Regions from separate parts of the Pseudoduganella sp. LjRoot289 genome, predicted to be linked through region 4. Evidence: predicted binding sites of a transcription regulator. Region 4 holds the regulator's gene; each other region holds the start of a gene.

The links. Region 4 encodes sigma-54, which starts transcription at its own class of promoters, with help from an activator protein. Its sites were predicted from a motif close to TGGCANGNAANCTGCTTT; they were not measured.
Region 1: ACSQ8Y_RS07170 (PEP-CTERM sorting domain-containing protein) is a predicted target of sigma-54. The motif match lies at 1,950-1,967, and genes of this name have one in related genera.
Region 2: ACSQ8Y_RS05620 (PEP-CTERM sorting domain-containing protein) is a predicted target of sigma-54. The motif match lies at 2,955-2,972, and genes of this name have one in related genera.
Region 3: ACSQ8Y_RS27460 (PEP-CTERM sorting domain-containing protein) is a predicted target of sigma-54. The motif match lies at 3,697-3,714, and genes of this name have one in related genera.

The regions. Positions count from the first base shown of each region.
Region 1 covers NZ_CAXUPN020000001.1:1,641,083-1,646,369, reverse strand. Annotated here, with positions in the region: gene ACSQ8Y_RS07185 (BPSL1445 family SYLF domain-containing lipoprotein) at 1-228, opposite strand, end outside; gene dcd (dCTP deaminase) at 324-890, opposite strand; gene ACSQ8Y_RS07175 (alpha/beta fold hydrolase) at 958-1,791, opposite strand; gene ACSQ8Y_RS07170 (PEP-CTERM sorting domain-containing protein) at 2,149-2,673, shown strand; gene ACSQ8Y_RS07165 (DNA internalization-related competence protein ComEC/Rec2) at 2,850-5,287, opposite strand, start outside.
Region 2 covers NZ_CAXUPN020000001.1:1,291,821-1,297,107, forward strand. Annotated here, with positions in the region: gene ACSQ8Y_RS05610 (discoidin domain-containing protein) at 1-1,781, shown strand, start outside; gene ACSQ8Y_RS05615 (enoyl-CoA hydratase/isomerase family protein) at 1,786-2,562, opposite strand; gene ACSQ8Y_RS05620 (PEP-CTERM sorting domain-containing protein) at 3,042-3,635, shown strand; gene ACSQ8Y_RS05625 (CaiB/BaiF CoA transferase family protein) at 3,895-5,019, opposite strand; gene ACSQ8Y_RS05630 (alpha/beta fold hydrolase) at 5,107-5,287, opposite strand, start outside.
Region 3 covers NZ_CAXUPN020000001.1:6,374,446-6,379,732, reverse strand. Annotated here, with positions in the region: gene ACSQ8Y_RS27480 (CHASE domain-containing protein) at 1-2,371, opposite strand, end outside; gene ACSQ8Y_RS27475 (hypothetical protein) at 2,623-3,003, shown strand; gene ACSQ8Y_RS27470 (PEP-CTERM sorting domain-containing protein) at 2,970-3,224, shown strand; gene ACSQ8Y_RS27465 (hypothetical protein) at 3,456-3,590, opposite strand; gene ACSQ8Y_RS27460 (PEP-CTERM sorting domain-containing protein) at 3,752-4,423, shown strand; gene queC (7-cyano-7-deazaguanine synthase QueC) at 4,425-5,144, opposite strand; gene ACSQ8Y_RS27450 (autotransporter assembly complex protein TamA) at 5,269-5,287, shown strand, end outside.
Region 4 covers NZ_CAXUPN020000001.1:6,261,932-6,267,218, forward strand. Annotated here, with positions in the region: gene ACSQ8Y_RS26965 (KpsF/GutQ family sugar-phosphate isomerase) at 1-551, shown strand, start outside; gene ACSQ8Y_RS26970 (KdsC family phosphatase) at 551-1,090, shown strand; gene lptC (LPS export ABC transporter periplasmic protein LptC) at 1,117-1,713, shown strand; gene lptA (lipopolysaccharide transport periplasmic protein LptA) at 1,738-2,334, shown strand; gene lptB (LPS export ABC transporter ATP-binding protein) at 2,337-3,098, shown strand; gene ACSQ8Y_RS26990 (RNA polymerase factor sigma-54) at 3,105-4,589, shown strand; gene hpf (ribosome hibernation-promoting factor, HPF/YfiA family) at 4,657-5,013, shown strand; gene ACSQ8Y_RS27000 (enoyl-CoA hydratase/isomerase family protein) at 5,108-5,287, shown strand, end outside.

The DNA.
Region 1 (5,287 bases), 4.6 Mb from region 4:
CACGCGCGGGAACACCAGGATCGCATGGGATTTCGCCACCAGCTCGCGCGAGCCCTTCACTTCCGCATACAGGCGGTTCAGGGTCGTATCGAAGCCCGCGTCGATCTCGGCGCGGCTGTCGTCCGCGCCGGGCTTGCCGGACGAGGTGGTTGTGGTGCAGCCCGCCAGCACGGCGCTGAAAAGCGCCAGCGCGGCGGCGGTTTTGAACAGGAAAATACGCTTACGCATGGCAATCTCCAGTCGTCGGTGTCGAGGGAATCTCTACGATTCTGACATCTTCGGCGCGGGACTGCCTCCCTCTTCCGTTCAGTGCTTGAGAAGCATCAAGCCTTCGGCAGGGTCACACCGTGCTGGCCCTGGTACTTGCCGTTGCGGTCCTTGTACGACACCTCGCACACTTCGTCGCTCTCGAAGAACAGCACTTGCGCGCAGCCTTCGCCGGCGTAGATCTTGGCCGGCAGCGGCGTGGTGTTGGAGAACTCCAGCGTGACGTAACCTTCCCATTCCGGCTCGAACGGCGTCACGTTGACGATGATGCCGCAGCGCGCGTAGGTGGATTTGCCCAGGCACACCGTCAGCACGTTGCGCGGAATGCGGAAGTACTCGATGGTGCGCGCCAGAGCGAAGGAATTCGGCGGGATGATGCAGACGTCGCTCTTGACATCGACGAAGGAGTTCGAATCGAAGTTCTTCGGATCAACGATGGTGCTGTTGATGTTGGTGAAGATCTTGAACTCGTCAGCGCAACGGATATCGTAGCCGTACGACGACGTGCCATAGGAAATCACCTTGCGGCCGCTGTCCTCGCGCACCTGGTCCGGGTGGAAAGGCTCGATCATCTTGTGCTGCTCCGCCATGCGGCGTATCCATTTGTCGCTCTTAATCGTCATCGCAAAACCACTTTTAAAGATTGCAGGGAGGCGCGCCGGGCCGGCGGCGCCATTTTCACCCGCGATTTTACGCGAAAGCCCCGCCTGCCAGAACATTTTTGCAAACTCCCGGCAGCAGCCCCGTTATCATTTCGTGCACGGTTTTCGCCGTCATCTCGGGCGACTCCATCGGGAACAGATGCCCGCCCGGGATGATGCGGAAATTGCGGCCCACCAAACGGCGCGTCGCTTCCAGCCCTGCCTGGCGGCATTCGACCGACTTGTCGCCGCCGATAAAACCGGCCGGGACCGCCAAGCCATCTTTCACCAGGCCGCCAATGTGGTGCGGCAGGCCGCGGTAGACCTCGGTCTCGTTCTCGCGCGTAAACCGCAGCTGCACGCCCTGCGGATGCGGTTTCAGGCCGGCGGCGATGTAGTCCTCCAGCACACCCGGCGCCCAGGCCGCGAAGATGTCCTTGCTGGCGAAATGCTGGTAGGCCGCCCTCTCGTCCGGCCACACGTTACGGCGTTTGGCCGAAAAACGCGCCGGCGACAACTTGTCGGCCACCGGCCAGCGCCGCATCACGCGCAGCAGCATGGCGCGCCAGCCCGCCACCACCGGCGCATCGAGCATCACCACGCAGCGCACCAGGTCCGGCCGCATGGCTGCCACCATCACGCTCAGCATGCCGCCCAGGGAATGGCCGACCAGGATGACCGGCTCGCGGTAGCGCGATGTCAACTCGTCAATCAGCTCCTGCACCTGGTGCGGCCAGCCGGTCTGCACCGGGTAGGCGGGGTTATGCGCGTGCATGTCGAGCGCCTGGACGTCATAGTGCGCCCCCAACAACTCGAACAGACGGCGGTAGGTGCCTGCCGGATAGCTGTTGGCGTGCGAGAAGTGCAGCTTGGGTTTGTTCATTTTTGTAGTGCCTCCTTAGGTCCATTGTAAGGAGAGCTGCAGAGAAAAAATAGAACGCTTGCTCTAATTTTCTTCGACTGTCGGAATACTTTACATGTCGGCAAGTTAAATTGAATTTTGTCCACGCAAGTCATTGATAATAGTCACTATTTAGTTTCTGGAACACATCTTGCCTTGGACACTGTAGCACTTCCATAATAACCATCATAGGTGGGAAAAATGACAATCTTTAGAAAGAGTTTATTTAGAAAGAGTTTATTGGCGCTGTCGACGTGGGCTACGGCTGGACTGGCTGCGGCGACGACTTTCTCCATTACAGCAGCGAACTTTGCGGCGGATGACGGTTACGGGACGGACTTGAGCGAATCGAACAACCCTACGCTGCTGGACGTGCGTTTCTCCAACGTCTCGTTCGCCCCGCAAAACTTCAGCTTGGCCAACGCAGGCGATTTCCAGACATTCGCCATCGGCACCGTGCAACTGGCCGAGCCGAACGGTTCGCAAGGCATCGTCGCAAACGAACAGGACAACCTGGGCGTCAAAGTCACCTTTACCTTTGTCCAGCCTGGCAGTGGAACGCCTTTCGTCTTCACGACCGCCACCGCGACTGCGGGCGGCATATCGGACAGCGGCGTGGACTATGTGCTCGACTGGGCCCCGGTCATGGTGAACTTCGGCACCAGCGGACAGTATTCGATCTCGCTGTCGGACCTTTCGTTCACCGGCGCCGCCACAATAACGCAGAACGCCACCATCACCTTGCTGGCCGCCGACGCTGTGCCGCCTCGGGCGCCGGGCACGCTGCCTGAACCGGGCGGCATCGCCCTGTTCGGCCTGGGGCTGGTGGCGCTGGGAAGTCTGCGCCGCCGCCGCGCAAGCTGATCCGCGCCTGAACACGAAGCCGCCATGCCCGCCAAGACATGGCGGTTCTTTTCGCCACATCGCAGGACCAGCGGCCCGCCCGACGGTGCATGCAGAGCATTCCCCGCGAATCGATGCCGGCCACGCCAACACCCCCGGTTCAGGCACCGGACGGGCATCGAAGGCGAAGTGAAAGTCTATCGCCAGTAGCGGCGATGCGCGTCGCGGTAACTCTCTATGCTGAGCTGACCATTGAATTCCAGCGTCAACGCGCCCGACTCGTCACTCCTGGCCCTGCGCACACCCAGCCTGCCATAGCGTTCGTAGACTTGCGCTTGCGGGTGGTGGTAGCGGTTGCGGTAGCCGACCTGGAACACGGCCAGCGTAGGCCGGACGGCCGCCAGGAAGGGCGGCGTCGACGATGTGCCGCTGCCGTGGTGAGGCGCCAGCAGCACGTCGGCAGCGATCCGGTCTTGCGCGCGGGCCTGCAGTTCGGCTTCCTGCGCGGCTTCGATATCGCCCGCCAGCAGCATGGACTGGCCGCCTGCGCTGATTTTGAGGACGCAACTGCGGGCGTTGGGTTTCAGCGTCTTGTCGCCATAGCTGGCCGCCGTTGGATGGAGCATATCGAACCGCACGCCATCCCAGGTCCAGCCCTGCCCCGCCTCGCAACGCGTGTGCAGGCCTGCGGCGCGGATAATGGGATGACCGGGCGGCAGCGAGCTTGCACTCCATAGGACGCGGATATTCTGAACGACGGCCAGGGCGCCGCCGGAATGGTCCGCGTCCGCATGGCTGACGATCATGGCATCCAGCGCCGAAATGCCGCGCGCTCGCAGGTATGGCGCGATGACGCGGTTGCCGCCGTTGGATTCGGGCGTGTAGGCCGGTCCCGTGTCATACAGCAGCCGGTGGCCGCTGGTCTCGACCAGCAGCGCCATGCCCTGGCCGACGTCGAAGGCGATGACGCGGAACGTCCCCTCGGGCGGATGGCTCGGGCTGGCCGCCAGCAACGGCACCCAAGCCACGAGGCCCAGCCAGCGCACCGGCCAGCCGCGCGGCGCCAGCAGCCAGAGCGTGCCGAACAGCGCCCAGCAAAATAGCCATGGCGACGGCGTGGGCGCGGTCCAGACGGCGACGCGGCTGGCGCTCATCCACTCGAGCACCTGCACCAGCAGCCAAACGGTGCCGTGCGCCAACTGCAGCACAGGTGCGGCCAGCAACTCCGGCAGCACCGCGCCCGCCAGCGCCAACGGCGTCACCAGCAGGCTGACCACCGGGATGGCGACCGCGTTCGCCAAAGGACTGACCAGGGATACCTGGGCAAACAGCAGCATCGTCAGCGGAACCAGGCCGACCGTCACCGCGTACTGCACTCGCGCCGCCGCCTTCAGGTCGGCCGTGAAACGCTGGCGCCGGTTCAACTGCGGGCGGCGCCCATGGCTCAGCGGCCTGTTGCCACTGCTGGCCGCGCCGGCGATCGCGGCGCCCGCCGCCACGGCGACGGCGTCGGCGCCGCGATGATGGTCGGCAGTCCGGCCGACGGTGGCGTACAGGATGGTGGCGACGGCGCCGAAGGATAGCCAGAAGCCCGGCCACATCACGGCCCAGGGATCGAACAGCACCACCACGCCAGCGGCAAGGCACAGCACATGGGTCACGCTGGCGAGCCGGTCCAGCCAGAGCGCGGCGGCGATCACGGCCAGCATGTACAAGGTGCGCTGCGCGGGTACGCCGAAACCGGCCAGCAGCACGTAGACCAGTGCCGCGAGCATGCCGGCGACGGCGGCTACCTTCTGCGCCGGCAGCAGCAAAGGCAATTGCGCGCGGGTGAAGAAGGAGCGCCGCCACAACGCCGACGCCGCCAGCGCGAACAAGCCGGCGATCATCGTGATATGCAGGCCGGATATGCTGATCAAATGGCTGATGCCGGTACGGTTGAACACCTGCCAGTCCGATTGCGGTATGCCGCGCTGCTCGCCCACCACGAGTGCCACGATCACGCCCGCGTACTCCTTGCCCGCAAGCGTATGCAGGATGCGGTCGCGCAGCACGGCGCGGCAGTGCTCAACGACGTTGCTGAAACTATAGACGAAAGACGCGAGCCGCGCGTTGCCGGTGCCGGTGCCGGCGCGTACGTAGCCGGTGGCGCGCACGCCCTGCTCCAGCAGCCACAGTTCGTAATCGAAGCCGTAGGGGTTGGCGTTGCCGTGCGGCCGCTGGAGACGCACCGTCAGGCGCCAGCGCTCGCCTGGCTGGACGTCACCGATAGTCACCACTGCGCCACGGTAGCCGGCGTACCACGACAACGCGATGCGCGGCGGAACCTGCATCGTGCGGCCTTCCACACGCTCGACCGCGAAGTTGAAGCGCACGCCGCCCTCGAAGCGGTTCGGCAGGCTGTCTATGGTGCCGGTCAGCGTGACGTCCCTGCCCTCGTCCGCTTTCGCTAGCTGTGGAGCGAGCGCGGAATGGGCCAGCATGGCGGCCCAGTAGAAGCCGATGGCGAAGCCCGCCAAGAGTGCGAAGAGCGGCTTGAGCACGCGCTGCCAGGTCCAAGCGTGCGGACGCGCGCCTGCCAGCAAGGATGTGGGGCGCCGTCGCACGAGCGGCAGCAGGCCAGGCGCAGCACGAA
Region 2 (5,287 bases), 5.0 Mb from region 4:
CGCTGGCCGACATCCATGTGCCGGTGGTGTCGCATGAAACCGGCCAGTGGGTGGCTTATCCGGACTTCAGCGTCATCCCCAAATTCACCGGCTACCTGCGGCCCGGGAATTACGAAATCTTCCGCGACTCGCTGGCCAAGCACGGCATGGCGGACCGCAACAAGGATTTCGCCATGGCATCCGGCAAATTCCAGGTGCAGAACTACAAGGAAGAAATCGAGGCCAATCTGCGCACGCCCGGCATGATGGGCTACCAACTGCTGGACTTGCACGACTACCTGGGGCAGGGCACGGCGCTGGTGGGCATCCTCGACACTTTCTGGGAGTCGAAGGGATACGCGACGGCCAGGGAGTTTCGCCGCTTCAATGGCGAGACCGTGCCGCTGGCGCGCCTTGGGAAGCGGGTCTACACCGGGGACCAGGCGCTGACGGCGGAGGTGGAGATCGCGCACTTCGGCGCACTGCCGCTGGCGAACGCGCAGCCGTACTGGAAACTGGTGGACGCGGCGGGCAAGGTGGCCGCCGGCGGCGAGCTGCCGCGCAAGGATATCCCCATCGGCAAGAACATCAGTCTTGGCACGGTGCAGGCCGCGCTGTCGCCGCTGCCGGCGCCTGCCGCCTACCGCCTGGTGGTGGGCCTGCGCGGCACGGATGCGGAGAACGACTGGAACATCTGGGTCTATCCGGCGGCGGCATTGCCGGCGGCAGAACCGGCCGATGTGTTGGTGACGCAGAGCTGGCCGGCCGCCGAGGCGGGGCTGAAGGCGGGCGGCAAGGTGCTCTACCTGCCGCGCGCGGCGGACCTGGACTGGACCTCGCCACCGCTCGACACGGTGCCGGTGTTCTGGAACCGCCTGATGAATCCGGCCTGGGGACGCATGCTGGGCGTGTGGGTCGACCATCGCCACGCCGCGCTGGCGCAGTTCCCCACCGAGGCCTTCAACGACTGGCAGTGGACCGAGCTGGTGGCGGGCACGCGCGCGCTGAACATGGACAAGCTGCCGCCCGGCCTGCAGCCCATCGTGCAGCCGGTGGACGACTGGAACCGCAACTTCAAGCTTGGCCTGCTGTTCGAGGCCAGGGTGGGCAATGGGAAACTGATGGTGGCGAGCGTGGACCTGGAGCGCGACCTGGACCGCCGCGTGGTGGCGCGCCAGTTGCGCAAGTCGGTGCTCGATTACATGGCCGGCGCGGCCTTCGATCCGCAGACCGCGATGGAACCGTCGCAGTTCAGCGCCGCGCTGTTCGATACGCTGGTGATGAAGAAGCTGGGCGCAGTGGCGGCCACTTCGGCCGGCGGGCGCGATGCGGCCAGCGCCGTGGACGGCGACCCCAACACTTTCTGGACAGCGGATGGCAAGCGTGGTCCGCGCTGGTTGACGCTGGCGTTTCCGCAGCCGGTTTCCTTCACCGGCCTGGTGCTAATGCCGCGCCAGAACCACCGCGACCACGAGGGTGACGTGCGCGAATACCTGCTGCAGGCCAGCGATGACGGCGCCACGTGGCGCGAACTGAAACGCGGCGCGCTGGTGTCGACATTCGACCAGCAAACCATCCAGCTGGGCCGCAAGGAAACGGCGCGCCATCTGCGCTTTACCGCACTGTCCGGCTTCGGCGCGGACACCACGAGCGCCATCGGCGAGCTTGCGCTGGTCTACGCCGGCCCGGCGCTGCCCGAGAATGGCGCAGCGCTCACCTACAAGCGGGTGCGCTCGGCGTCCAGCGACATCGACGAAAATTTGCCGGTGAACGAAAACGGCAAGCCGGCCCGCAAACCCTAGCAGCCTAGTCGAAAGCGGAGAAGTCGGGGCGGCGCTTCCCTTTGAATGCACTGACGGCCTCGCGCACCTCGGGGCCGGACAGCGTGGCAACGAAAGCCTTGCCTTCATGGCTGATGGTGTCGGCCAGGCTGGCGTGCTGGCCCTCGCGCAGCAGGCGCTTGGTCAGGCGTACGGACGCCGGCGCCAGCGCAGCGAGCTCCCGGGCCCACGAGCGTGCCAGCGCCAGTTCTTCGCCGGGTGCAGCCAGTTCGTTGACCAGGCCGGCGCGCATGGCTTTCTCTGCGTCGAAGAAGCGGGCCAGCAGCATCAGTTCGGACGCCAACCGAGTGCCGGCAGCGCGCGGCAGCAGCCAGCTTGAGGCGAATTCCGCCGTTGCTCCCAGCGCCGTGAAGGGGAGGCGGAACTGGGTATCGCTGGCGGCCACCACCAGGTCGCAGTGCAGCAGCATGGTGGCGCCGCCGCCGATGGCCATGCCGTGCACCGCCGCCAGCAGCGGCTTGGGAAACGCCGCCAGGCGCTCGGTCAGCCGTTCCAGCGGCGAGCCGGCAAAGCCCTGGTGCAGCACGCTGGTCGCCATCCCGCGCATATCGGCGCCGGCGCAGAACGCGCTGCCTTGCCCCGACAGCAGCACGACGCGCACTGCCGCCGTTTCCTGCGCATCGCGCAGCAGCGCGTCGAGCCGGGACACCCACGCGTCGTCCATGGTGTTCAGGCCGTCCTCGGACGAGAAGGTCAGATGCATCACGCCTTGTTCCAGCGCTGATTCGATATTGCCAGCCATGAGGTTGCTCCTTGGGTTATGCGGGGATAGCACGCGATGAAGCTCAGGGTAGCAGGCTTGCGATGGCCGCGTCGCCCGGCCATGTGTGGATGCGCCATCGCCTCGGCCGGTCCGACATTCGTACACGAAGCGCGAAGCGCCGCGCACGAAAGCGCATGGGGTCAAGTCTCCGACAAGACCGTTAGCCGTGCAGTTCGGAAATGTGAGGAAACGCGGTAATTTGTCCGAATGTCGGACCCCTGGCCCAGGACCTGACCCCGCGACCTGCTAGCCCTCGTCACGCTGACGGCGGATGCCAACTGCTGCCGGTGTGTCGCTGGCGCTTACAGCAGGCAGAGAACGCGAGACAGGAACTCGGCCAACTCATTGATAAATAGGCAACTCAGCGCCGCTGGCTCGAATGTTGCACTAGGTGGGAACCCGCTGCTTAGGTGCGCGGGTGATTTACCAGCCCCGCAAATCCACAATGGAGTACTCCCATGCTAATGAAGATCCCGTTTAAGGCCAGCCAAATATCTGGCATTCGCAGCGCTGCAGTGGCAGTCGTTGCCACCGCAGCGCTCAGTTTCGTCTCCAATGCGAGCGCCATTCCTTTGTTGACGTGGTCGATCACCGGTCCAGGTGTAAGCTCGTCGACGCAGACAGGAGATACAACCGCGCTGACATATGCCTTATCCGGGCCGGCTGTTCATACAACACAAACCTGGACCGCGACCGCCCTGGCCACCGAGGCCGGTGACTACAGTTTCGACTGGGATTACTCGGGCTTCCACGCATTTTTCCGTGTGACCGCCTTCCTCCGTGCAGACGGCACGCCGCTGGTTGGCGTAGGGCCGGTGGATTGCTGCAACCCGCCTTCTGGCGGATTCGACTATCACGGCACGTATACCTTTGCCAACATCAATGCCGGCGATGTGTTGCGGTTCACTTTGGGCGGCAGAAATAATGACTCGAACACCACGCTCAACGGGACACTGACACTTGATCAGCATGGCGTACCCGAGCCGGCATCACTGGCGCTGATTGGTATAGGGCTCGCGGGTTTTGCTGCCTTCAGGCGACGAGCGCGCTGACGCGAGCGGCCGGTTTTTGGCCCGCTTTGAGGAACTCGTGGCATTCCGCTCAGCCTCTTCGTGATGCCGGGTGCACTGACTTCCAGGAAGTGGGCCCAATCCGGCGGCTTGCTGCGCGATCCAGCCAGGCCTGGCCCATGAGCTGGCCGGCGAAGTAGACCACGTAGGCGTTCGCGCCGCTGGCGGTCGTAGCGTACCTGGACGGTCTTTTCGCGCAGGTCGAGCGGGCATACGAAGCGTTGCTAACACGCAATGCAGTTCAGGCTAGCAGGCTTGCAATGGCCGCGTCGCCCAGTCCTGCTTCGCGCAGGATTTCCTCGCTGTGTTCGCCGCGCGCCGGCACCGGGCCGGGCTCGGCCGGGCAAGTGGAGAAGCGCGGCGCGGGGCGCGCCTGCAGCACGCCGTCGCGCGTGAAGTAGACGCCGCGCGCGGCCATGTGCGGGTGCTCCATCGCCTCGGCCGGCGTCAGCACCGGCGCGAAGCAGGCGTCGCTGCCTTCCAGCAGGTCCACCCAGTGCGATCGCGGCCGGGCGGCGAAGAGCGCTTCCAGCCGGCTGCGCAATGTTGCCCAGGTGCGCGAGTCATAGGGCTGTTTGAAATCGGCGTCGTCGCCCAGGCCCAGCTTGGCAAACAGCAGCGCGCTGAACTGCGGCTCCAGCGCGCCGATGCTGATGTAGTGGCCGTCGGCGCACAGGTAACTGCCGTACCAGTGCGGGCCGTCCAGCAAACCGCGCCCGCGCTCCATAGGCTGCTGGCCGGCGGCGTGTATCGACAGCATCAGGTTCATCATGTTGGCGCTGCCGTCGACGATGGCCGCGTCGATCACCTGGCCCTTGCCATGTGCGCGCGCATGCAGTACGCCGGCCAGTATGCCCATGGCCAGGTACAGCGCGCCGCCGCCCAGGTCGCCCACCAGCGTGGGCGGCGCCATCGGCGCCGTGCCCGGCATGCCGGAATACCACAGCGCGCCGGACAGGGCGATGTAGTTTATGTCGTGCCCGGCCGCTTGCGCCAAGGGGCCTTGCTGGCCCCAGCCGGTCATGCGGCCGTACACCAGGCGCGGGTTGCGCGCCAAGCACGCGTCCGGGCCGAGGCCCAAGCGCTCCATGACGCCGGGCCGCATGCCTTCGATCAGCACGTCGGCCTGTTCGACCAGGGCCAGCACCGCCTCGACCGCCCGCGGGTCTTTCAAGTCCAGCGCAAGGGAGCGCTTGCCGCGGTTGACGATGGCGTTCTTGCCCAGGTCGAGCGGATCGCCGCTCTTACCGCCGGCGCGCTCGACCAGCGTTATCTCGGCGCCCATGTCGGCCAGCAGCATGCCGCAGAACGGCGCCGGACCCAGGCCGGCAATTTCCAGCACGCGCACACCTTCCAATACTCCCATCCTCGTCTCCTGTTATCGTCCGCTTGAATGCGCCTATCTTACCGTGGGGCGCCCAGGCCCGGCAGGAGTTGTTTTCCGATGTTTTCCTTAGCCCGCGCTCGCGAGCGGGCTGAAGCGCCCGGCCTGCAATGCCTGCGAGACGTGCGATACGGCCTGCAGCAATACCTGCTGCGACAGGTGCTGGATCATGTGGCCGGCGCCGGGCAGCATGGCCAGCCCGGCCTGGGCTATGTCGGTCCCCAGGCGCAGCGAGTTGTGCTGCGCGCTG
Region 3 (5,287 bases), 110 kb from region 4:
CCAGCAAGGTCAGCTCGTTCTGGCGCCGCACCCCGTCCAGGCGCAGGAAGCTGCTTTCGCAGGCGAACAGGTGGGCGCCCTGCGCCAGCGCCGCCAAGGCTTGGGCGAAGCTGTCGATGGCGCTGTCGTCGAAATTCTGAGCCAGGGTCAGCAGGCTGGCGTCCCTGGTGCCGGGCGGCGCACCGACCTGGGCCAGCGCGGCCGCGTTCACGTCCATGATGCGCACCAGCCCGGCCATGCGCGCCACCTGGCTCGGGTTGTTCCTCAGGTAGGCCGGCACATTGTCCACGCCGGAGTGCTCCAGTTCGGCCAGAGCGGCGCGCACGGCCGACCAGTCCTGTTCCCACAGCGCCACCGGCGCGTTGTCGTACAGGCTGCGGAAGCGCGCCTCGCCGGTGCGCAGCGCCACCGCCGCCTGGGCCTGCTCGATGGCGATGCCCGACAGGCGCGACGCCTGTTCCATCATGGCCAGGCTGGCCACGCCGGGGCTTTGCGGCTCGCGGTGGAAGATGGCGAACGTGCCCAGGATCTGGCCGCTGGCGCCGCGGATCGGGTCCGTCCAGCACGCCGCCACGTCGGCCTGCTGCGCCAGGTCGCGATACTGCGACCACAGCGGGTCGAGGCTGACATCGGCGACGATGATGCGCCGCCCAAGCTGCAATTTCTCTCGCCGCGAGCCCTCGGGCTGCTCCACCGGCTGGCCGTCGATCGCCGCGCAGAAGAAGGGCGGCAGGCTGGGTGCAGCGCGCACGAACAGGCGGCTGCCGTCCTCGTCGAGCAGCAGGATGGCGCAACGCATGCCGGGGTTGCCTTCCTCCACGCCGCGCACCACGCTGTCGAGGATGGTTTGCAGCGGCGCGCCGGTGGCCAGCAACTCCAGTACCTGGCGCCGGGTCTGCTCGCGGCGCTCGCTCTGGGTGCGCTCGGTGATGTCGCGGAAGGACCACAGCCGCGCCGCTTCGCTGCCCAGCCGCAGCCCGCGCGTGAACTGCTCGATCACGCGGCCGTCGCGCAGGTGCAGCAGCTCCTGCTGCACCTCGTTCTCGCGCTGCAGCCTTCCCACCGCCGCCAGGAATACGCTGGGCTGCTGCAGTTGCGCCGCCACCTGCTGCAGCAACAAGGCGCCGTCGCTTTGCCAGTCCAGGTGCTCCGGTACGTTCCACAGTTCGCGGAAGCGCCGGTTGGAATTGATCACGCCGCCGTTGAAATCGTCAACCAGGATGCCGTCCACCGTCGAATCGAGGATGCTGCGCAATACCGCTTGGCTGCGCTGCGCGCTCTCGGCCATGGCCAACAGGCTGTCCTGGCCCTGCTTCAGTTCGTCCGCCAGCTGGCGCGCGTGGGTCAGCGCGTCGCGCGCCTTGACGCGGCTGCGCGCCAGCAGCCAGGCCAGCAACGCCAGCACCCAGCTCAGCACCAGCCCGGCGGCGCCGATCAGCTGCGCCTTGCCGTCGCGCTCGGCGCCCACGCCGCTGCCCGCCAGGCCGCTGATGCGCACCGTCCAGCGGTGGCCGGCCAGCCGCACTTTCTGGACCGTGCTGCGCAGGCCGCGCTGCGGCGGGCCGGGCTGGCTGTCGTACATCAGGCTGGCCGATCCCACCTGGTCGCCGTCGTAGACCTCCACGTCCAGCATGGCGGCCCGTTCACCGCCCAGGCCGGCCATCACGTCGCCGGTGCGGAACGGCGCGTACACCCAGCCGGTGATGGCGGCGCGGCGCTCCTCCAGCGTGCGCCGCGGCTGGCTGTTGTGGTACACCGGCAGCACGATCAGGAAGCCGGCCTGCTCCAGGCCTTGGCCCTCGCCCTCCTGCACCAGGCGGATCTTGCCGCTCATGGCGGGCAGGCCGGAATCGCGCGCCAGCTCCAGCGCCGCCCGCCGCACCGGCTCGGACAGCGGATCGAAGCCGAAGGCTTTCAGGTTGCTGCCGCTGAAGGGCTCGATATAGACCACGGGGGCGTATTGCGGCCGCTGGCCTTCGGGGTGGACGTTGTAGCCGGGGAAACCTTCCGCGCGCACGGCAGCGGTATGGACTTCGCGCTGCTTGCCGCCGATCAGGCGCATGTAGCCAACGCCCTGGATGCCAGGAAAATGTTCGTTCAGGGCCTGCCCTGCCAAGTAGTTGCGGAATTCATCGCGGTCGACGAAATCGGAACTGAGGTAGAGGCCCTGCACGCCGTACAGCACCTGTTCGTAGGTCTGCATGCGCTGCGCGATGTTGTTGACCAGTTCGCGCACGCGGAAATCGAAGTCGGCCCGGGTATCCTGCGCCGCGTCGTTGCTGGCGTTGCTCCACAGCCACCAGGTCGAGCCCAGGCATACGCTCAGCACCAAGCCCGACAAGAAGCCGGGGCTCAGCAAGTCCTGCAGCATCCGGCGTGGTCTGGGCCGGGGAACGTTGGGGTCCATGGATGGGGGCTGCGCCTTAGTCAGTACCATTGATAGTACGTTAACGGGGCCGCCACGCGCAACGCCTGTTGTAGGCAAACAGCAGTGACTAGCGCCGATTAAATGTCGGAAAACTTTACACCTCCTGTCCCGCCCGATCAGGAAGAAATATTGGAACTAAAATTGCTTTGAGATAAATTATTATGCATTAAAGCAACTAAACTCACCGGATTCCCATGACCAAATCATTCCTGCAAGCCGCCATCCTCCTCGCCGCAGCCGCCGTCGCGCCCGCCCAAGCGACCACCCTGTCGAGCCAAAACTGGAGAGCCACTGCGACCACGGCATCGGCGTCCCGCGGCATCCAGGTCGGCCAGACCATCAACGGCACCGTCGCCTACGACATGGACGGGCTCAGCAAGGCCAGCGGCGGCGGCGGCAATGGCAACGGCTATCAGTACTGGGACAGCACCACCATGTACGCCACGGTCGATTTCGGTACCAGCCACTATCAGTTCAACGTGCAGGCCATGATCATCGACAGTTTTGCGATGTGGGGTGTCAAGGACAACTACATTTTCCGGTGTACAACGCCCCGTTCGGCCGCTTCGAACTGAGCTTCACCGAGCCCACCGGCACTGCGTTTACCAGCCTGGCACTGCCAGCCTCGGTCAATCCGTCCGCTTTCAGCCAGGGCTCCCTGAACCTGGGTAACACCCAAGTGTCCAACCGGGCCACCTTGCTTGCAGCCAGCGCCGTGCCGGAACCGGGTACGCTGGCCATATTCGGTCTGGGCCTGGCAGGTCTGGCGGCTATGCGCCGCCGCAAGCAGCAGTAATCACACCACTGCGCTGCCGGCATACTGCCGGTAGCCGCGCGCGCAGCTCGCAAGCCGGGCAGGTGCCGCAACCATAACCCCAGTCGTGCAGCGCGCCGCCCACTCCGGCTTGCGCGCGCAGCTGCGCCACCGGCGCGTTGTCGTCCTGCCGCGGAAGCGCGCCTCGCCGGCGCGCAGCGCGACTGCCTCCTGGGCCTGCTCGACGTCGATACCCGACAGGAGCGAAGCCTGCTACATCATCGCCGGGTTGGCCAGGCTGGGGTTGTGCGGCTCGCAATGGCAGATGGCGAATGCGCCGAGGATGTGGCCGCTGGCGCCGCGGATCGGGTCCGACCAGAACGCCGCGACCTCGGCCTGCTGCACCAAGTCGCGGCACGGAAAGCACAGCGGGCAGTGTCGGAAAACTTTACAACCACAGTCGAGTTTTACCCTCCCTTGCGCCAACTTCTTGATTATAAAAAACTTATATTTCTGGAACGAAACTTGCTTATATCTAACATATATTGAATCCAAACAATGAAATTACAGTGTACATCGTCAAACTTACCGCCGCCCTCGCCCTCGTCTCCATCGCTTCCGCCGCACCAGCCAACGCCACCGTGATCACCGCCGACGGCCTGGCCGGCACCAATATGGCAGGCAACTCGAGCGTGTATTACGGCGGCAGCGGCACCACCTACACCAATTTCGGCAATGCGGCGCCGGCGGCCGTGGACGGCTTCAAACTCCAATCGACGTCCAACCTTCTCTTTATCACCTCGACGTACGGCAACAACACCGACACGACCACCCGTGCGTATAACGGCACCGACTTCATGATGACCAGCAACAAGATGACCATCAGCAGCCAGACTGCGTCACCATTCTCCGTGCAAAGCCTGGACCTTAAAGACTGGGATGGCTACGTCCAGAACGCCGTGTTGACGGGATATTTCAGCAACGGCGGCAGCATCTCGACGACCTTGGCCCTCAACAGCACCGCCAACATGAACATCGCCATCGGGAACGATTTCACCAAGTATGCGCTGAGCGGGTTCGCCGGGCTTAGCAGCTTCACCATCCAGGGCAATACCAACAATTGGCTCGCCATCGACAACATCGCCGTCAACAGCAGCGCCGTGCCGGAACCGGGCACGCTGGCCATCTTCGGCCTGGGCCTGGCGGGCTTGGCGGCTGTGCGCCGCCGCAAGCAGAAGTAATTCAGACTGTCGCGCTGCCGGCGTACTGCCGGTAGCCGCGCGCGCGCAGCTCGCAAGCCGGGCAGGTGCCGCAGCCGTAGCCCCAGTCGTGCAGCGCGCCGCGCTCGCCCAGGTAGCAGGTGTGCGTGGCTTCGCGGATCAGGTCGACCAGGCCCTGTCCGCCCAGCGCGTGGGCCAGGGTCCAGGTCTGCGCCTTGTCCAGCCACATCAGCGGCGTCTCCAGCTTCACGCGGGTGTCCATGCCCAGGTTCAGCGCCACCTGCAGCGCCTTCATGGTGTCGTCGCGGCAGTCCGGGTAGCCCGAGAAATCGGTCTCGCACATGCCGCCCACCAGCACATTCAGGCCACGGCGGTAGGCCAGGGTGGCCGCCACCGTCATGAACATCAGGTTACGCCCCGGTACGAAAGTGTTCGGCAGGCCGTTCGCCTGCATGACGATTTCGATGTCCTCGGTCATGGCCGTGTGCGACAGCGCGGAAATCACCGACAAGTCCACCATATGATCCTCGCCCAGGCGCGCCGCCCACTCCGGCTTGTGCGCGCGCAGCTGCGCCAGCACCTGCGGCCGCACCGTCAGTTCGATGGCGTGGCGCTGGCCGTAATCGAAACCGATCGTCTCGACCCGGCTGTAGCGCTCCAGCGCCCACGCCAGGCAAGTGGTGGAATCCTGGCCGCCGCTGAACAGGACCAGCGCGGCGTCGGTGGCGATCGTAGCTATCATTTTTCTTTGCCTTCAATAAATCTTAGTGGTACGCCATCTTTTGACGCTATCCGGTAACATGCCCGATACTGGCTAGCTTCATCACATCAAAAAAACGGCAGGACCTCGAATTTTGGCACAACTCATGACAAATGTAATGGGCA
Region 4 (5,287 bases):
TGTCGGTGGCCAAGGAAGCGTGCCCGCTGAACCTGGCGCCCACCGCCAGCACCACCGTCACGCTGGCGCTGGGCGACGCGCTGGCCGTGGCGCTGCTGGACCTGCGCGGCTTCAAGGAAGAGGATTTCGCCCGTTCCCACCCCGGCGGCGCGCTGGGCCGCCGCCTGCTGACCCATGTGCGCGACGTGATGCGCAGCGGCGACGCCGTGCCCTCGGTGCCGCTCGACACCCGCTTGCCGGACGCGCTGCTGGAGATCACGCAAAAAGGCATGGGCATGACCGCCATCGTCGACGCCGACAACCGCCCGGTCGGCGTGTTTACCGACGGCGACTTGCGCCGCATGATAGAAAAAGTGCAGGATTTCAGCAAGGTCATCATCAGCGACGTGATGCACGTCAACCCGCGCAGCATTTCACCGGATAAGCTGGCGGTGGACGCGGTGGCCGTCATGGAGCAGTTCCGCATCAACCAGATGCTGGTGGTGGACGCCGACGGCAAGCTGGTCGGCGCCCTGCACATCCACGACTTGACGCGTGCCAAGGTGATCTGATGAACAAGGCCTACAATCTGGAAAACGTGGCGCGCGCGGCCAAGGTCAAGCTGATCATCTTCGACGTCGACGGGGTGCTGACCGACGGCAGCCTGCATTACGGCGCCGAGGGCGAAATGATGAAGACCTTCAACGTGCAGGACGGCCTGGGCATCAAGCTGCTGCAGGAAGCGGGCATCCTGACCGCCATCATCAGCGCGCGCCGTTCGCCGCAGGTGACGGCCCGCGCCAAGGACCTCGGCATCGAGTTCGTGCACCAGGGCGGCCACGACAAGCTGACCCCGTTCAACGCGCTGCTGGCCAAGACCGGCCTGTCCGCCGAGGAAGTGTGCTTCATCGGCGACGACGTGGTGGACCTGGTGATACTCAAGCGCGTCGGCTTCGCGGTGGGGGTGCCGAACGGCCGCGCCGACGTGCTCAGCCGCGTGCACCACGTGACCGAAGCCCACGGCGGCCGCGGCGCGGTGCGCGAAGTGAGCGAGTTCGTCTTGCGCGCCACCGGCAACTACGACAAGGTCATGGCCCAGTTCCTGGTCTGAAAGAATCGAGAATATGCGAAGGTTGAATGATGCGTAAACGAACCGCGCAGCGCTGGCGGCTGTCGATCACCATGGTGGCCGGGGTGTTCGCCGCCTGCGGCAGTTTCTGGCTGGTACAGCTGATGAGCCGCAGCGACGAGGAACTCATGGCCGACAAGCGCCTGAACGAGCCCGATTACATCATCGAGCAGTTCAGCGTGGTGCGCATGACCAAGGAAGGCAAGCCGAGCTACATCGTGGCCGGCGACAAGCTGGTCCACCGTCCGATCGACGACGCGTCGGAGATCGACAAGCCGGTGGTGCGCAACCTGAGTTCCGGGCATCCGCCGCTGGACATGACGGCCAGGCGGGCCCGCGTGGACGAGGGCAATTCGCGCGTGAAACTGGAGGGCAATGTGGTGATCGACCGCGCAGCGCAGGGCACGGGCGCGGCCATGCACATGACCACCGAGGCCCTCACCGTTTATCCGGACGAGGACCGCATGGAGACCGATGCGCCGGTGCAGATCATGCAGGGCGGCACCACCGCGACCGGCACCGGCATGAAGGCGAACAACGCCACGCGCCAGGTGCAGCTGCGCGGACGCGGCACCATCGTCACGCCGCCGCCGGCGCCTAAATAATCGAATACACTGAATGGAAAAAACATGAAAAAAATGCTCTTGTCGGCCTTGCTGCTGTGCACGGCCGGGCTGGTCCAGGCCGAGAAGGCCGACTCCACCAAGCCGACCCAGATCAGCTACGACAACGCCGACGTCGACGACGTCAAGCAGATCAGCACGCTGACCGGCAACGTCGTGCTCACGCGCGGCACCTTGCTGATGAAGTCGGCCAAGGCGGTGGTGACCAAGGATCCGGAAGGCTACCAGTACGTGACCTTGACCAGCGTGGGCGGCAAGCCCGCCACCTTCCGCCAGAAGCGCGACGGCGAGGGCGAGCAGTGGGTCGAAGGCGAAGCCGAACGCATCGAGTACGACGGCAAGGCCGAACTGGTCAAGCTGTTCTCGCGCGCCAAGGTGCGCCGCCTGGAAGGCAACAAGCCGAGCGACGAGGTCGAGGGCGAGTTCATTTCCTACGACAGCCGGCGCGAATTCTTCAGCGTGCGCAACAGCGCCGACGGCGGCAGCAAGCCGGGCGCCGGCCGCGGCACCATGGTGATCCAGCCGTCGAACAAGCCTGCCAAGCCGTCCGCGCCGGCAACTGCGCCCGCACCGGCGCCGGTGCAGCCTGCGGCGGGGAAATGACGATGGCGGAACACACTCCAAGCTGCAACAGCACCCTGGTCGTGCGCGGCCTGCAGAAGACCTACGGCAAGCGCCAGGTGGTGCACGACGTCTCGCTGCAGGTCGAGTGCGGCGAGGTGGTCGGCCTGCTCGGCCCCAACGGCGCCGGCAAGACCACCTCCTTCTACATGATCGTCGGCCTGGTGCCGTCCGACGCGGGCAGCATCGACATCGCCGGCGTGGACGTGTCGAGCATGCCGATCCACCAGCGCGCCACGCTGGGCCTGTCCTACCTGCCGCAGGAAGCGTCCGTGTTCCGCAAGCTGACGGTGGAGGAGAACATCCGCGCCGTGCTGGAGATCCAGAAGGTGGACGGCAAGCGGCTGAGCAAGGCGCAGATCGACGAGCGCCTGGACCGCCTGCTGGCCGACCTGCAGATCGAGAAGCTGCGCGAGAACGCGGCGCTGTCGCTGTCCGGCGGCGAGCGCCGCCGCGTCGAGATCGCGCGCGCGCTGGCCACCAATCCGCGCTTCGTGCTGCTCGACGAACCCTTCGCCGGCGTCGACCCGATCGCCGTGATCGAGATCCAGCGCATCGTGCGCTTCCTCAAGGAGCGCGGCATCGGCGTGCTGATCACCGACCACAACGTGCGCGAAACGCTGGGCATCTGCGACCGCGCCTATATCATCAACCAGGGTAGCGTGCTCGCGTCCGGCCGGCCGGACGACATCATCGCCGACGAATCGGTGCGGCGCGTCTACCTCGGCGAACACTTCCGCATGTAAGCACCCATGAAACAGTCTCTGCAACTCCGCACCTCGCAGCATCTGGCGCTCACGCCGCAGCTGCAGCAATCGATCCGCTTGCTGCAGTTGTCCACGCTGGAGCTGCACCAGGAACTGGAGCAGCTGCTGGGCGACAATCCCCTGCTGGAACGGCTGGACGATCCGCTCGACCGCTCGCTGCGCCTGCTTGGCGACGGCGCCATCAACCAGACCCAGTCCAGCGGCGCCGAAGCGTCGCCGGCCGACGTCGGCGCGCCGGCGCAGGACAGCGCGCCCGCGCAGGAAGCCGAAGCGTTCGAGAGCGGCGACGGCGACAGCGCCAGCAACGCCGAGGCCGACAGCGACTGGAGCGACGCCGGCCGCAGCAAGGCGCCCGACGACGAGGACTCGCGCCCGCAGCTCGAGGCCAGCCACTGCACCTTGCGCGAGCACCTGATGGAACAGATGCGCGTGACGGTGCAGCAGCCGCGCGACCGCGTGCTGATGGAGCTGATCATCGACGCGCTGGACGAGAACGGCTACCTGGAAGAGAGCCTGGAGGACATCCACGCCCGCCTGCCGGAAGAGGCCGATGTCGAGCTCGACGAGCTGCAGACGGCGCTGACCCTGCTGCAATCGTTCGACCCGATCGGCGTCGGCGCGCGCAGCGCGTCCGAGTGCCTGTCGCTGCAGATCCGGCGCATGCCGGGCGTGCCCCTGGTGACGCGCCGCATGGCCGTCACCATCGTCGAAAAGCACCTGGCCTGGTTCGCGCAGCGCGAATTCAACAAGCTCAAAAAAGCCCTCGACTGCGACGACGAGGACTTGCGCGAAGCGCAAACGGTGATACGGCTGTGCAATCCGCACCCGGGCGCGGAGTTCGCCTCCGACGTGTCCGACTACGTGGTGCCGGACGTGATCGTGAAGAAGGCGCGCAATGGCTGGCAGGTCTCCTTGAACAACGACGTGATGCCGCGCCTGCGCGTAAACGCGCTGTATGCCAACATGCTCAAGCAGGGCAAGGGCGAGTCCGCCATGGGCGCGCAGCTGCAGGAAGCGAAGTGGCTGATCAAGAATATGCGCCAGCGTTTCGACACCATCCTGCGCGTCGCGCAGGCGATAGTAGAAAGACAAAAGAACTTTTTCAGCCATGGCGCGGTTGCCATGAGACCCCTTGTGTTGCGTGAAATTGCTGATACACTGGGACTACACGAGAGCACTATTTCTCGGGTAACAACTCAGAAATACATGCTGACTCCGCATGGCATGTTTGAGTTGAAATATTTCTTTGGCAGCCACGTCGCCACCGAAGCAGGAGGAGAAGCATCCTCGACGGCGATACGGGCGCTGATAGTGCAATTGACAGGAGCTGAAGACCCGAAAAATCCATTATCCGACAGTAAGATTGCGGACATGCTGGGGGAACAAGGCATGGTAATTGCGCGACGGACTGTTGCCAAGTATCGCGAAGCTCTGAAAATCCCACCGGTTAGTCTGCGTAAAGCTTTGTAGTTTTACTTGGGTTCCCCTACGCGCCAACAAGACGACAGCGTATGAGCCCTCTTCTTTAGGAGTGTGTATGAATCTCACCATCAGTGGACATCATCTCGAAGTGACGCCAGCCATCCGTGAATACGTGCAGAGCAAGCTGGAGAGGATCAAACGCCATTTCGATCAAGTTATTGATATTGCTGTCATCCTGACCGTAGATAACCTCACCGAGAAAGACAAAAGGCAAAAGGCCGAAATCAATCTGCGCATGTCCGGCAAGACCGTGTACGTGGAAAGCCTGTCGCAAGACCTGTATGCTGCCATCGATACGCTGATCGACAAACTGGACCGCCAAGTCATGAAATACAAATCGAAAGTGCAGGAGCACGGCCACGACGCCATCAAACACCTCCCCGACACTTACGAACCCGCCGCCACCCTGTAGGGTCCCCGGCACTCCAACAAAGGGCGCATCTGGCGCCCTTTTTTGCGGCCATCGATCTAGAATACGGTATTGTTGATTTAGCTGATTTAAACCCATGAGCGGACACGTCCTCACGCAAGTTTCCAACGGCACCGGCTTCATCACGCTCGACCGCCCGAAGGCCCTGAACTCCCTGTCGCTGGACATGGTGCGCGCCCTGACCTCCGCCTTGCTGGCCTGGCGCGACGACAGCGCCGTGGCCGCCGTGGTGATACGCAGCAGCAGCGAGAAGGCC